3 regions of the Corticicoccus populi genome follow, and region 1 is predicted to be linked to each of the others. Evidence: riboswitches for the same ligand, from Rfam matches in the RefSeq annotation. Region 1 holds a riboswitch; each other region holds the start of a gene.
What was found. Region 1 has a riboswitch for thiamine pyrophosphate ahead of tenA (thiaminase II). Riboswitches for the same ligand answer to the same signal wherever they lie in the genome.

Region 1 (4,289 bases):
ATGGCAGATCTACTAAAAGACAAATACAATGACACATCGGTTCGTAAGCTCGCTTTAAGTGTTAAGGATGTTTATCCTTCGTTCGAAGTTGAACGGTTTGTTAATGACACGATAGACAACACCTGGCAGGAACTCAGTCTGAAAGCACGGATGCGCCGAATTACTCTAAATTTAGGAAAATACCTGCCTTCTGACTATGAAGAGGCACTCTCGGTCATTGATGCAGTCATTAAAAATCTCCCTGCAGACTTGAATGACTTTACTTTGATGTACTTTCCGGATTTTGTTGAGGTTTTCGGACTGGATGAACACCATTGGAATTTATCCATGGCTGCTCTTGAAAGGTATACTTCATCCTCGTCTGCTGAATTTGCTGTAAGACCATTTATCACAAACTATGAAGAGCGTATGATGGCTCAGATGGCTGTCTGGGCGAAGCATGACAGCGCGCATGTCCGCAGACTCGCCAGTGAAGGCTGCCGGCCCAGCCTGCCGTGGGGACAGGCACTTACCAGTTTTAAAAAAGACCCGACACCCATCCTTGGTATTTTAGAAGAACTGAAAAAAGATCCATCTCTTTATGTCCGTAAAAGTGTCGCGAATAATCTAAATGACATTTCTAAAACTCATCCCGAATTAGTTGCGGGCATCGCCAGAGACTGGTACGGTGAAAACGAACATACGGACTGGATTATTAAACACGCATGCAGAACCCTACTCAAAAATGGGAACAGAGATGTCCTCTCAATCTTTGGGTTTTTGGATTCCCGGCATGTGACTGTTAATGATTTTAAATTAGACAGCACATCTATTGCGATTGGTGACCGTATCACTTTTTCATTTGATATTGAAGCAGAAAAAGAAACTAAAATACGGATGGAATATGCCGTTTATTATGTGAAGGCAAATGGGAAACGAAACCGTAAAATATTCCAGATATCTGAGATTTCTTTAAAAGAAAATGAGAAAAAACACTACATTAAAAAACATTCCTTTGCAGATATGAGTACGAGAAAACATTATTCTGGCCTTCACGCCGTTACACTCATTGTGAATGGTGTGGAACAGGGCACACTGGACTTTGACGTCCGAAGTGAACAGCCTGTCAGAACTGAAACTCTAATTGATTCGATTTGAAACGTTCACACAATTATTAGGCTCATTAATTTACCCCCTGAAACAGTGAAATTCTGCTTCAGGGGGTATTATATTTAAACGTATCAAAATTCATCTTTCTTATCATAACTGTATTGTTCCGGATTCCAAGTGTCATCAATATAAGATGTATAATATTTTAAAGGTTTATTGTACTGGCTAATGTTTGAGTCATTCGTTGTATCCAGTAAATTATTTAATGTCACCTGCATGGCTTCTTTAAATTCTTGATTATTGTATAGAGCAATCGCATAAAATGTCTGAATTGCCCGGTTTTCCGGGAATTTTTTATATCCCTTTCTAAGCACTGATACGGCATATTCATATTGTCCGGTTAAACGATAAGAACTTCCAAGCCCTAATATACAGCCCTCTAAATCTGTCGAACTTAAATCCAGTTCAATGGCTTTTTCGTAAAACGGAATGGCATCCCATGTGTAACCGGTACTGTCAAAATTCACCGCTATATGATAATTAAGTTCCGGAGAATCATCGTAATCTTTTAACAGACTCAGCATTCTTTGCGTCGACTCTTCCCCTGAACCCTTTTTCCTTAAATCAATTGCTGCTTGTAAATGTTGTTCCAACCCTTCCATTACCAGCCACCTACTTTTTATATTTATCCAGGGAAAACAGTGGGTATTAAAATTTAACCCAAAATGTCCGCTTCATTTCACATCAATCCTGACTTTATCTCTTAGACAGCCAGTCCTCGAAAGTATAGGACATCTCCCAGAAATGCAATTCAAAATCTTTTGCGATAATAAACTGCTCTTTAACACTCTCTTTTTCCTTGTCATTCATGTCTTCAACAAGTGAATCCATTAAATCAATCATTTCGTTGGTTGAATCCTGGAACCAGTCTCCTGCATACATTTTGATCCAGTTTTGATAAATCTCAAGTTCCGGAACTGCATCTTCATTGACCTTTCCTATATCCGCATACAGCCAGTAACACGGCAGTATCGCAGCAATAGAATGTGCAAGACTACCGAACATCGTTGCCCTGTACAGATGGGATGTATATGCATAAGCAGTGGGTGCAGGTTTAAAATTTTTCATATCTTCTTCTGTTATATTTAAAATCTCAGCGTGCTCTTTATGTACTGTCAGCTCCGCTTCGGCAGTAAATCTCGCTTTATCAGCAAGCAGTGCAGTAATTTTAAAATCAGCAGCCTGAGATGCCGCAATGGCATGTATTTTGCCGTAATGTTTTAAATAATAAATATCCTGCAGAATATAATTTTTGAATTTTTCCAACGGCAGCGTCCCTTCCACAATCCCCTGCACAAAAGGATGATTCAAACTTTTCTCCCAGCTGACTTTAGTCGCCTCTCGTAATTCATCAGTAAATTTCATGAAAATCCTCCTATAATCTTATTTCCAAAGACTTTACAGGAGGATTATAACAGTCGGAGGGTATAATAATAATCCTCAACTGCTCACTCTACTTCCCTCCGCTGGTCTTAACCAATCAGGTTCCAAGGGTCTAAATCAAATTTATCTCAGCCTGTACGGCACCCCTAGTAGAAATATTAAATTTTTGTTATATATTATGCTATCAGAACTTCAAATTAAATCAAGGATAAGTATTCAAATTCTCTTTCATCTCATCCTTATCAAATAGGAATAAAGTTATAAAATGCCGAGAACTACCCCGCCGGCGGCACCTGTTATGACGATAACCCAAGGCGGCAGTTTAAAATAGACCAGCATGCTGAACAAAACTGCTGCGAATGCAAAATCAACAGGTTCTCTAATTGTACTCGTCCAAATCGGTTGATAAAAAGCTGCAATTAAGATACCGACAACCGCAGCATTGACGCCCATCAGTGCACCGCTCACTTTATTATTATGCCGTAAAACATTCCAAAACGGTAGAGCACCGATGATAAGAAGGAATGCCGGCAGAAAGATTGCGGCTGTTCCCAGTAATCCGATCTGCCACCCGCCGATAACTGTTCCGAGATATGCTGCAAATGTGAATAAAGGTCCCGGAACTCCCTGTGTCGCCCCATACCCCGCAAGAAAGGATGCTTCGCTTATCCATCCGACGGGAACCAGTTCCTGCTCAAGCAGCGGCAGTACCACATGACCGCCTCCAAAAACGAGCGCCCCTGCACGGTAGAAACTATCGAACAGTGCAATCCATTGGATGGAAGTAATATCTCTTAAAACCGGCAGCAGTATTAGTAATCCAAAAAACAAAGTCAGGCAGACACCGCCGACTGTTTTAGACACAGGAAAATGTATTTTAGAATGATGCTCTTTTACTTCATGGTTCTTATAAATAAAATAACCCACGATACCGGCTGCTAAAATAACAAAAACCTGAGAATAAACAGCATTCCACAACAAGATGACAACTAAGGCAGATAAGGCAATGATTTTCCTCTTTAAGTCCGGCGTTAAATTTTGAGCCATTCCCAATACCGCATGTGCCACTATTGCCACTGCGACTAATTTCAGCCCCTGAATAAAACCTGTTTCTGTAATGTTAAATTTCTGCAGAACCAGTGCGAATGCTATCAAAACAATGACTGAAGGGAGTGTAAATCCAAGGAAAGATATAAAGCCGCCCAAAACACCGGCACGGGCAACACCGATACCAATTCCCACCTGACTGCTCGCTGGCCCCGGCAGAAACTGTGACAGTGCAACTAAATCAGCATAACTCTTTTCATCTATCCACTTCTTCCTTCGTACATATTCCTCATGAAAATATCCAAGGTGTGCCACCGGACCGCCGAATGATGTAAGTCCGAGTCTTGTAGAAACGATGAGAATCTCAAATAAAGTACGGAAAGAAAATTGCTTCTTTTCGTTATCATTCATTGACTCACTCCCCTTCCTACGAGTCTTCAATCACTGATTTCCTTAAATAGTTCATATGCTTTTTCCCTTGCTTCTTCCAGCACCTGGATCCCTTTGTCAGTTGTCTGATAATATTTTCTGATTTTACCATTATTATTTCTTTCCTCTTTAATGAGCAGGCCGTCTGATTCCATCGAGTGTAAAATCGGATATAATGTTCCGGCACTGATACTGTATCCATGATTCTTTAACTCTTCCACCATCCATAATCCGTAAATCGGCTGTTCATCTGCATGATGGAGAATATGTATATGAATGAA
Region 2 (4,289 bases), 300 kb from region 1:
CGTTATTCCAATTGCGAGTAACAGCCCATTCCTGTATATCTTATGTATTTTAATCGGGTCTGTGATTACATGTTGTATTATTGGCTTCCTTAAAAAACCATTGTCTGAAGAGGCTTTGAAAAAAGGAAAAGAGATGAGTTCGATTTTTTAAAGCTGAAAAATGAATTAAAGAAATTTATTTGAAAAACTGTACATAATATGATGCATTCATACTATGTATAGTTTTTTATCATTTACAGATTATTTCTTCTAAAGAAAATCTGAAACTGGCTTAATATTCTACTTTTCAGGGTATATTAATAAGGGAGGAGTGATGCTTATATGGACAAACCTAAATTAGTATTAAAAGGTGAAATGCATAATAAGTCTCTGCATTTCAATGACACGAATGCCCCCTGGTGTGTTTACTACAAACAGGGAACGATGTCGGAAGACGGTTACGTTAGTACGATATTTGATGAACCTGAGACATTCGATTTAAAAGAAAGCAGTCATCTTGATGATTTAGACATTATTGACCTTGATTTTCTTCTTGATTTTTTTGTTCTCACCTCAGATGATACAAAGACCTATATCTTTCAGTATACGAGTCGCAAATTTTTTAACATTGAAGAAATCAACCCATCCACTTTTGAAATCCCTCTCGAATCCATCCATTATTTTACCAATGAAGATATACTCGACATTCTTTTTTACCATCCTGATGATATTAATTTTCCGTCAGATATGTATGATTTCCCCTACGGTATCAATGAATTCTTTAAATACCTTTTTGATTTAAAAACTTCTGTTTACAAAACTTCTATTTTTGAAAATCCTCAGTATCAACCATTCTCTGATGCATTCCTTAAATTTATGAAAGAATATAATATTGAGCTCGATTCATCTAAAGAAACAGAAATGACTGCTGCTTCAGTGTTTATTGTACGTAAATATTTCAACACGGACTGGAAAGCGATTTACAGTCATATTAGTAATAGATGAATGTTCACAGGAAGTCGGGCGATACTATTTACCTAATCCACGTCTGCAGTTATTGAAGTGTGATATGATTTTTCTAAGTCAGACTGATAGGTGAGCCAAATGAAATTCGCATTAATTACAGATATTCACGGTAACGCACCGGCATTAAAAGAGGTGTTAAAAAAGATTGATGACAGAAAAGATGTTGATCATATATATTGTACAGGCGATATTATAGCAATTGGGACGGATACAAATGAAGTTCTTGAAATGTTTTTTGACCGGAGTGATGTGTCAATGATTACGGGTAATCATGATGAAGCGGTACTTGCTTTATTAAAGGGAGAACCATACCCAAAAAGTCACGCAGCCTCTAGAAAGCATCATGAGTGGATTGCGAGTAGGATGGAGCGGTCCTTCATACAGAAAATGAGTGAGCTGCCGCGCACAATGGAGGTGACTTCCTGCGGGAAGAAGATTTTATTTACCCATTATCATATGGATGATAAAAAGAAAGATTTTCATATCAGCAAAGATCCGTTCAGCAGTATTGTTTCTGAGAAGGATGACAGCATCATGCGTTTGTTTGACGGTTGTCCTCAGGATTTAATATGTTTCGGACACCATCATCCAGTACACTGTGTTAAAAATGAAGCGACGATCTTTTTAAATCCGGGTGCGCTTGGCTGTCATGACAAACCGACGGCAAGGTATGCTGTGGTGGGGCTCAATCAAGGAGAGATAAAGATTGAACTAAACGAAGTTGAATATGACAACAGGGCATTCCTTGAATCATATGATACGCTGCAGGTGCCGGAAGGTGCATTCCTGCGTCAGGTATTTCACGGCGGACAGTAAAAACCGCTGCCGGAAGTGGCAGCGGCAGTGATTATTGTTTACTCGACGGGCTGTTTGCAGAAATGGTAAATGTCATGGTCGTGTGACTGACAACATTTTGAACTTTGATGAATGCGTTTTGAAGAGCCCTGAAAATATCATTCACTTCACCGTCGAGACGTGTCGCATAATGGCTCGGAGTGACTGTGACATTCTGCTCTTTGGACAAGTCAATCTGTTCATAAATAACGTCCATGTAGTTTCCGGTGTTCAGCGGATATAATGCAAATTTACAGCCTGCTTTTTGAGATACTGAAGATGCGTTGTCCTCATTTGCCGGCGTATCGCCTCGATCCATGTACGTATCGCCGGAACTGTCACCCGGGCAGCCGATTGAAAAAGTACCGCTCATTTCCACGTGTTCACCTGTTTTAGCAGCATGCAGATAAATCGCTTTGACCACATCAAATACATGAACGGGTTTCCCCCGCACACATGTTGAAACATCATCCGTATCTTTCCAAACATTGGCAGTATCAACTTCAGCAAGTGCTCCTAAAATAATCTCTTTAAAATCATCACTCATAACACTTAAGTTAAACTGTGCCCCGGCAATTCTTTCTGTACTGCAGACTTCTTCTGACATTCATAAAACCTCCAAATTATTTTTGGAAATAAAAAACTACATTCCAGAGGGAATGCAGTCCATGTTTATCAACGATTCAATGTTTGAACAGAACTGCACTTCCCCACGCTGGTGTTATCCAGATCGGGTAGTTGAGGGTCCGATTGATTCGTCTCAGCCGTTATAAAACAGCGCCCCTAGTGCTTCAAGTATGTAGTTTTCATTTCACTTTTAATGGTATAGAAGAAGGAGCACGATGTAAAGTGCGGCACACAGAACTCATATGATTCATGTTATAATTTGATGAAATAGTCAGAAATATCGCCGGCTAATCAGTCATATTTAAAATCTTGTAGGAATACACATGAAAATTTGTAATTTGATTAATAATAAGAGTGAACTCGGCGTATATCATAATGGAATTGTGATTAACATAAACGAGGCACTTGAAATATATCCCGATGAAACAGTACCGAAAAGTGTGGAGGAAAGTATTGAATCGAATGATGAAGCACTGATTCAATACGTAGAGAATCTTTCTTATTCAGAGAATGAGGCTTACATATATAAAGAAAGTGAATGTCGTTTTGGACCGGTGGTAACTAGTCCTGAAAAAATAATCTGTGTCGGGTTAAATTACAGAAAACATGCGGTTGAAACAGACATGTCTTATCCTGAAGTCCCGATTTTATTCAGCAAATTTAATAACGCACTGGCAGGGCACGGTGAGGAAATTAAAATTCCCAAAGTGACGGAAAAACTGGATTATGAGGCAGAACTTGCGATTGTAGTCGGCAGTGAAGGACAAGATATAGCACAAGAAGATGTACTTGATTATGTGTTCGGATACACGATGGCAAATGACCTGTCGGCAAGAGATCTTCAAATGCGTACAGTACAGTGGCTGCTCGGTAAAACTAGTGATGGCTTTGCACCTGTCGGACCGTATATCACAACGAGTGATGAAATAGAAAATCCCGGAAACTTAAAAATCCAGACTCTAGTAAACGGGGAATTGCGTCAAAACTCAAATACGTCAGATATGATATTTAACTGTGAGGAGATTATCAGCTATGTATCGAGACATATGACATTAAAGCCCGGGGATATTATTTTGACAGGTACGCCGGAAGGTGTCGTAATGGGGCGTGATGAAGCGGATCAGGTGTATTTAAGAGAAGGCGATGAAGTTGTGATAAAAATTGAAAGTCTTGGTGAATTGAGAAATCGGTTTGTCGCCGGGTGACTTATTTATCGACTAATGATTAAAGTTTAAAAATTATTAAAGAATTGAGTTGATATGATGGACGAATTATTAGGTTTCTTTAATTTCTTTGATAGTCTCCTTTACATAGCAATATTTTTATTTATTGGTAGTGTTGTACTGTATATCATTCTTAGTATTAATGAGTATCAGAAAACCAAAGAATATAATAGGATGATTCGAGATAAAGTGGAGAGGCTGACTGTTAATGCAGTCGAAATTTCTCCAGAAGAGTTTTTAGAGATTAGAAAAATGAATCAAAGAGGAAGGGGAGAATTACTGTATTCAAAGAATTATAACTTTTCCGGGATATACATATTGCACAATAAATCCAAGGATCTATATTATATCGGACAGGGTAAAAAAGTTTATGATAGAGTATATAATCACTTTGCGGGCCGGGGAAATGGAGATGTGTATGCGGATTATAAGTATGGAGATAAGTGGATGATTAGAATGGTTTCTCTTGAAAAAAGTGGTTTTAATTCATTAAATGAGCTGGAAAGAACATTTATAAAGAATTATAAATCTTATGAGAATGGTTACAATAGAACCAGGGGTAACAGAATTTAACATCTAAACATAGAAATAGATGATAAA
Region 3 (4,289 bases), on a different contig from region 1:
TTTTTAAGTTTAAAGCAAAAGCAGTCAATGCTTCACCCGAAAGAATATGATCTCCTTTTTCTCTCAGCTGAAACATTGTCACTCCGCTTTTTAATGCCTCTTCAATACGACCGAGTCCAATCTCTGATGAAGAAATAAAATATATTCTTAACTGTTTTTTTATATTACTCCGCATCACTAAACACCTTCTGTCCATTAAAAATCGTATCATCATTCAAATACAAATGGTCAATCAGCGTTGTTCTGAACGATCCGGGTGCCGGTGCTTTCAGTTCTGCCACAGCAGATTCCGCACATAAATTAAAATAACTCACTGCATTGATGACTGCCTGCTGCAGTGTATCCTCAACTGCAATAAATGCTGAAACTACTGCGCCAAGCAGACATCCTGAACCAGTAATATTTTCAAGCATCTTGTGACCGTTACGCATCGTTACTGTACCTTCACCGGATACAAAAGAATCCGTTTCCCCTGTCACAAGAACCGGAATGTTCAGTTTGTTAAAGCACATCTCTCCTATTTCTGAAGTCTCTGTTTTTTCCGTTGAATCAACGCCGCGGGATGAGCCTGTACCGCCAGCAAGTGCAAAGATTTCACCCGCATTCCCTTTAATGAGCGCGATATCATGTGACTGAATTAATTCATCCACCAGATTCTTTCTAAATTCAGAGGCAGCATAACCAACAGGGTCAATAACTACAGGCACATTATAATTATTGGCTGCTTTAATCATTTCGTGCATCAAATCTTTTTTTTTCATATCTGCAGTCCCTATATTAACAAGCAGTCCGCCTGCAGCTTTCATCAGTGATTCTGCCTCACTTTTTTCACCGCTCATAATCGGCGAGGCACCGAGTGCTATCATACCATTGGCGGTAATATCTTTCACAACATCATTCGTAATACAGACCACTAAAGGCGGTGTGTTTCTTAATTTTTCAACTGACATATATCATTCTCCTTTATAACTGAAATGATTCACCGGACCATTCCCTTTTCCGATCCCCGGTGTGTTTTTTATCGCATTTGTAATATAATTTTTCCCCGTTTTAAATGCGCTCTCCAGTGATTTTCCTTTGGCAATTTCTGCAGTAATGACCGCTGAAAACGTACAGCCTGTTCCGTGTGTATGATTCGTATCAATTCTCTCGGAAGATAAACGCTGAACATGCTCTTTTGTAAACAAATAATCAACCGCATCTCCCTTTAGATGCCCGCCTTTTATGATGACACTCTGTACCCCGAGGTCATTAATAAATATCTTGGCTGCACGGTTGATATCTTCCTCTGTTTTAATCGAAAGACCACTCAGACGCTCTGCCTCAATAATATTCGGCGTAATACAAAGTGCTGTCTGTATCAGATGATCTCTCAAATAATCAATCGCTTTATCATCAATCAGATTATCTCCGGATGTTGCAATCATCACCGGGTCAATCACATAGGGAATACGGTATTTTTCAACAAATCCCTTTATTACTTCCATCATATCTGCAGTCGCAATCATCCCTGATTTCATTGCATCCGGCAGTTCATCATCAAATATGCTGGTCAATTGGGCATTTAAAAAATCAACTGGAATATTATATACATCCTGCACACCTAAAGTGTTCTGTGCCGTCAAAGACGTCACTGCAGACATCCCGTAAACCTCTCTTGAATGAAATGCTTTAATATCAGTCAGAACGCCTGCCCCGCCGGTAGGGTCTGTGCCCGCAACAGTCAGCGCTATCGGAAATTTTTTACTCATTACTGCCACTCCTTTATTTTTGAATGTATATACTTACAATTTACAGAATTCCACAAAAAAACCATTTCCGGACAATCATCCTGCGGAAATGGCAATGCTTCGTCTGAAAACAGTATAAAATTATACAGCTTTCATCACTCACCACATTCCATCCGCTAGTATTACCTAGATCATGTTTCATAAGGGATCAGTCTTTATCACAGACTATCTCAGCAAGTTGCACCCCTAGTGGTATTCATATTTATTTAATTTAATACTATATTTTGATATTAAAGATGTCAAACAAAAAAAGGCACAGAATCACTGTGCCCTGAATCATATTATAATCTCTGTCCGCAGACAGGCCAAGGCTGTGCGCCCCTTTGTGAATAAAGAATTTCTGCTCTTTTTGTCTGTTCAGCTGCTGAAGCCTGGGACGGCAGACCTGAACCGCCGACTGATCTCCATGTCTGAACATCAAATTGATAAAGTCCGTGGTATAAACCGTTGGCACTTACCACACCCGGATTCCCGCCGGATTCACATGCAGCGAGTGCGCCCCAGTTCTGACCGCTGTTTGAAGCAGGCTGTGTTGACTGATTTTCAGTTTTAGGCTGCACTTTTTCAGGTGCTGCTTCCTGTTCATTATTTTGATTTTCCGCAGCCGCTGCCGCAGGTGTTTCTTCAACTTCATTATCCTGCTGAGGTGCTGCTTCTTCAACTATGTCCTCTGATACTGCCTCTTTTGATACAACGATTTCTTTTCCTGAGAAAATTAAATCTGATGATAAATTATTCCAGCTTCTAATATCATTGACTGAAACATTAAATTTATCAGCAATAATGGATAATGTATCTCCTGCTTCAATAACGTAAACGCCGCCGTCAGCTTCGGCTTTTTCTTCTTTATTATCATTATCAACTTCAGGTGAAGGTGCTTCTTCACCCACATTAAGTATCTGGCCGGGAACAATTAAATCTGATGATAAGTCATTGCTTTCCTTTAACTGTTTTACACTGACACTGTTCTCAGCAGCAATTGCCGATAACGTCTCTCCCGCTTCTACTTTATGTTCCGATGCCTCTGCATTTGCTGCCAACGTTGCGGATACAGCTACAGCCGCACCAATTGATAATAATTTTTTCATTATAAAATTTCCTCCTGATATGTATGTTATCTGATTTATATTTTATATATTAATACTGCCGCTTCCGGCCGCTCTTTATGTACAAATAGTACTATATCAGATAAAAATATTTCATAGGTTACAATGATATGAAATGTCAGGAGGTCTTTTACAATTATATTACAGAATTATGTCTTTTTTATTTTCACGCCAAATCATTTGTACTTTTCCTGTATCTATTAAAATAATTCTGCATCCGTCATTTACGCAGCTAAACGGCGGGTGCAGAATGAGTGTGAGTGTATGAATAAGTGTATCAAGGGTAAAGGTATGACTGCAGATATTTATTAAACCACAATTTTCTCAGCATTGTTTTTACTGCCTGTTGATTTCTTATTGGACTTTTCTTCTTTGAGTGAATCATTTTTTAGTCCATTTTCATTAATTACTTCTTTTAATTGATCAAGATGTGTATCTTGTTCACTTGTAAATCGGGGTCTGAAATCCCCTCCCGCCCGAACAGGCATATCGTCAACTTGACTATCCATTAATGTAAGGACGCTCTTCTCCCCGATATAATCATAGCGGTTATATAAGTTGACGGCCTGGTTAATCATGTCGGACGGGTTTTTAACTTTACTGTTTGAAGATAATTTTTCAGGAACACATTTTATGCTCTCAGCCCATATCTCCATTCTGTAATCCTTTATACCGTCAGCGTCAGTGTGAACAGTTGTAGCAACCTGACCGCTGATGCAGATAATCTGTCCTCTGGAAAGCGCATCCAAAATACCGTTAAGCGTCTTTCCGAATGCCTTACAGTAAATGAAGTGAACTTCATGTTCTCTGTTACTGTCTCTCGGCACCCTCGTTGTAGCAATAATAAAAGAGTTTACACTGCTGTGTTCGTTTTGCGACACACAGGTATTTTGGATTAACTCTCCGACAAGCACTACTTTGTTCATCATGTTTCCACCTCCCTCCTGTATATAAGATATCCGCTTTAAAAAATCTCTGCAAATGACGACAATTGGATTTTAAGCGGATTTACTATACAATTAAAATACAGTTGTATTTACATAGAAGCGTTTCTTTTAAAATCGGAAGTAAATTTATTAAAAATGACTTTTTATAAATTTTTGGAGGTATCTAATGAAATCATTTAAGGTCGTCGACTTAAAAATTGCACAGGATAATAATTTTATTATTTTAGATGTGATTGATGGTATTATCATCAATAAAGAAACAAAAGAAGATCCGTGGCTGATAGAAGTGCAGACTTCTGAAGATTTTATCAGCCTGCTTGAATCACAAGTCGGAGATGAAATTAAGGCACTGGTTACCATTACCCGCCCCAACAATCAACCGGCACAATTCATTGGAAAATTCCTCGAGATTAATAAGCTTGAAGATTCAATTTCTATACTGTTCC

Region 2: another riboswitch for thiamine pyrophosphate. It lies ahead of ACFSX4_RS05725 (YkoF family thiamine/hydroxymethylpyrimidine-binding protein); the one in region 1 lies ahead of tenA (thiaminase II).
Region 3: another riboswitch for thiamine pyrophosphate. It lies ahead of thiD (bifunctional hydroxymethylpyrimidine kinase/phosphomethylpyrimidine kinase); the one in region 1 lies ahead of tenA (thiaminase II).

The regions. Positions count from the first base shown of each region.
Region 1 is NZ_JBHUOQ010000001.1:822,870-827,158, forward strand. It holds gene ACFSX4_RS04330 (DNA alkylation repair protein) at 1-1,137, shown strand; gene ACFSX4_RS04335 (tetratricopeptide repeat protein) at 1,221-1,751, opposite strand; gene tenA (thiaminase II) at 1,846-2,514, opposite strand; TPP riboswitch at 2,591-2,690, opposite strand; gene chrA (chromate efflux transporter) at 2,791-3,990, opposite strand; gene ACFSX4_RS04350 (PadR family transcriptional regulator) at 4,017-4,289, opposite strand, start outside.
Region 2 is NZ_JBHUOQ010000001.1:1,118,720-1,123,008, reverse strand. It holds gene ACFSX4_RS05740 (PTS fructose transporter subunit IIABC) at 1-151, shown strand, start outside; gene ACFSX4_RS05735 (hypothetical protein) at 322-984, shown strand; gene ACFSX4_RS05730 (metallophosphoesterase family protein) at 1,084-1,821, shown strand; gene ACFSX4_RS05725 (YkoF family thiamine/hydroxymethylpyrimidine-binding protein) at 1,853-2,446, opposite strand; TPP riboswitch at 2,530-2,634, opposite strand; gene ACFSX4_RS05720 (fumarylacetoacetate hydrolase family protein) at 2,790-3,671, shown strand; gene ACFSX4_RS05715 (GIY-YIG nuclease family protein) at 3,729-4,262, shown strand.
Region 3 is NZ_JBHUOQ010000003.1:233,686-237,974, reverse strand. It holds gene thiE (thiamine phosphate synthase) at 1-175, opposite strand, end outside; gene thiM (hydroxyethylthiazole kinase) at 165-950, opposite strand; gene thiD (bifunctional hydroxymethylpyrimidine kinase/phosphomethylpyrimidine kinase) at 954-1,751, opposite strand; TPP riboswitch at 1,881-1,988, opposite strand; gene ACFSX4_RS09470 (LysM peptidoglycan-binding domain-containing protein) at 2,072-2,878, opposite strand; gene ACFSX4_RS09465 (single-stranded DNA-binding protein) at 3,205-3,825, opposite strand; gene ACFSX4_RS09460 (YwpF family protein) at 4,010-4,289, shown strand, end outside.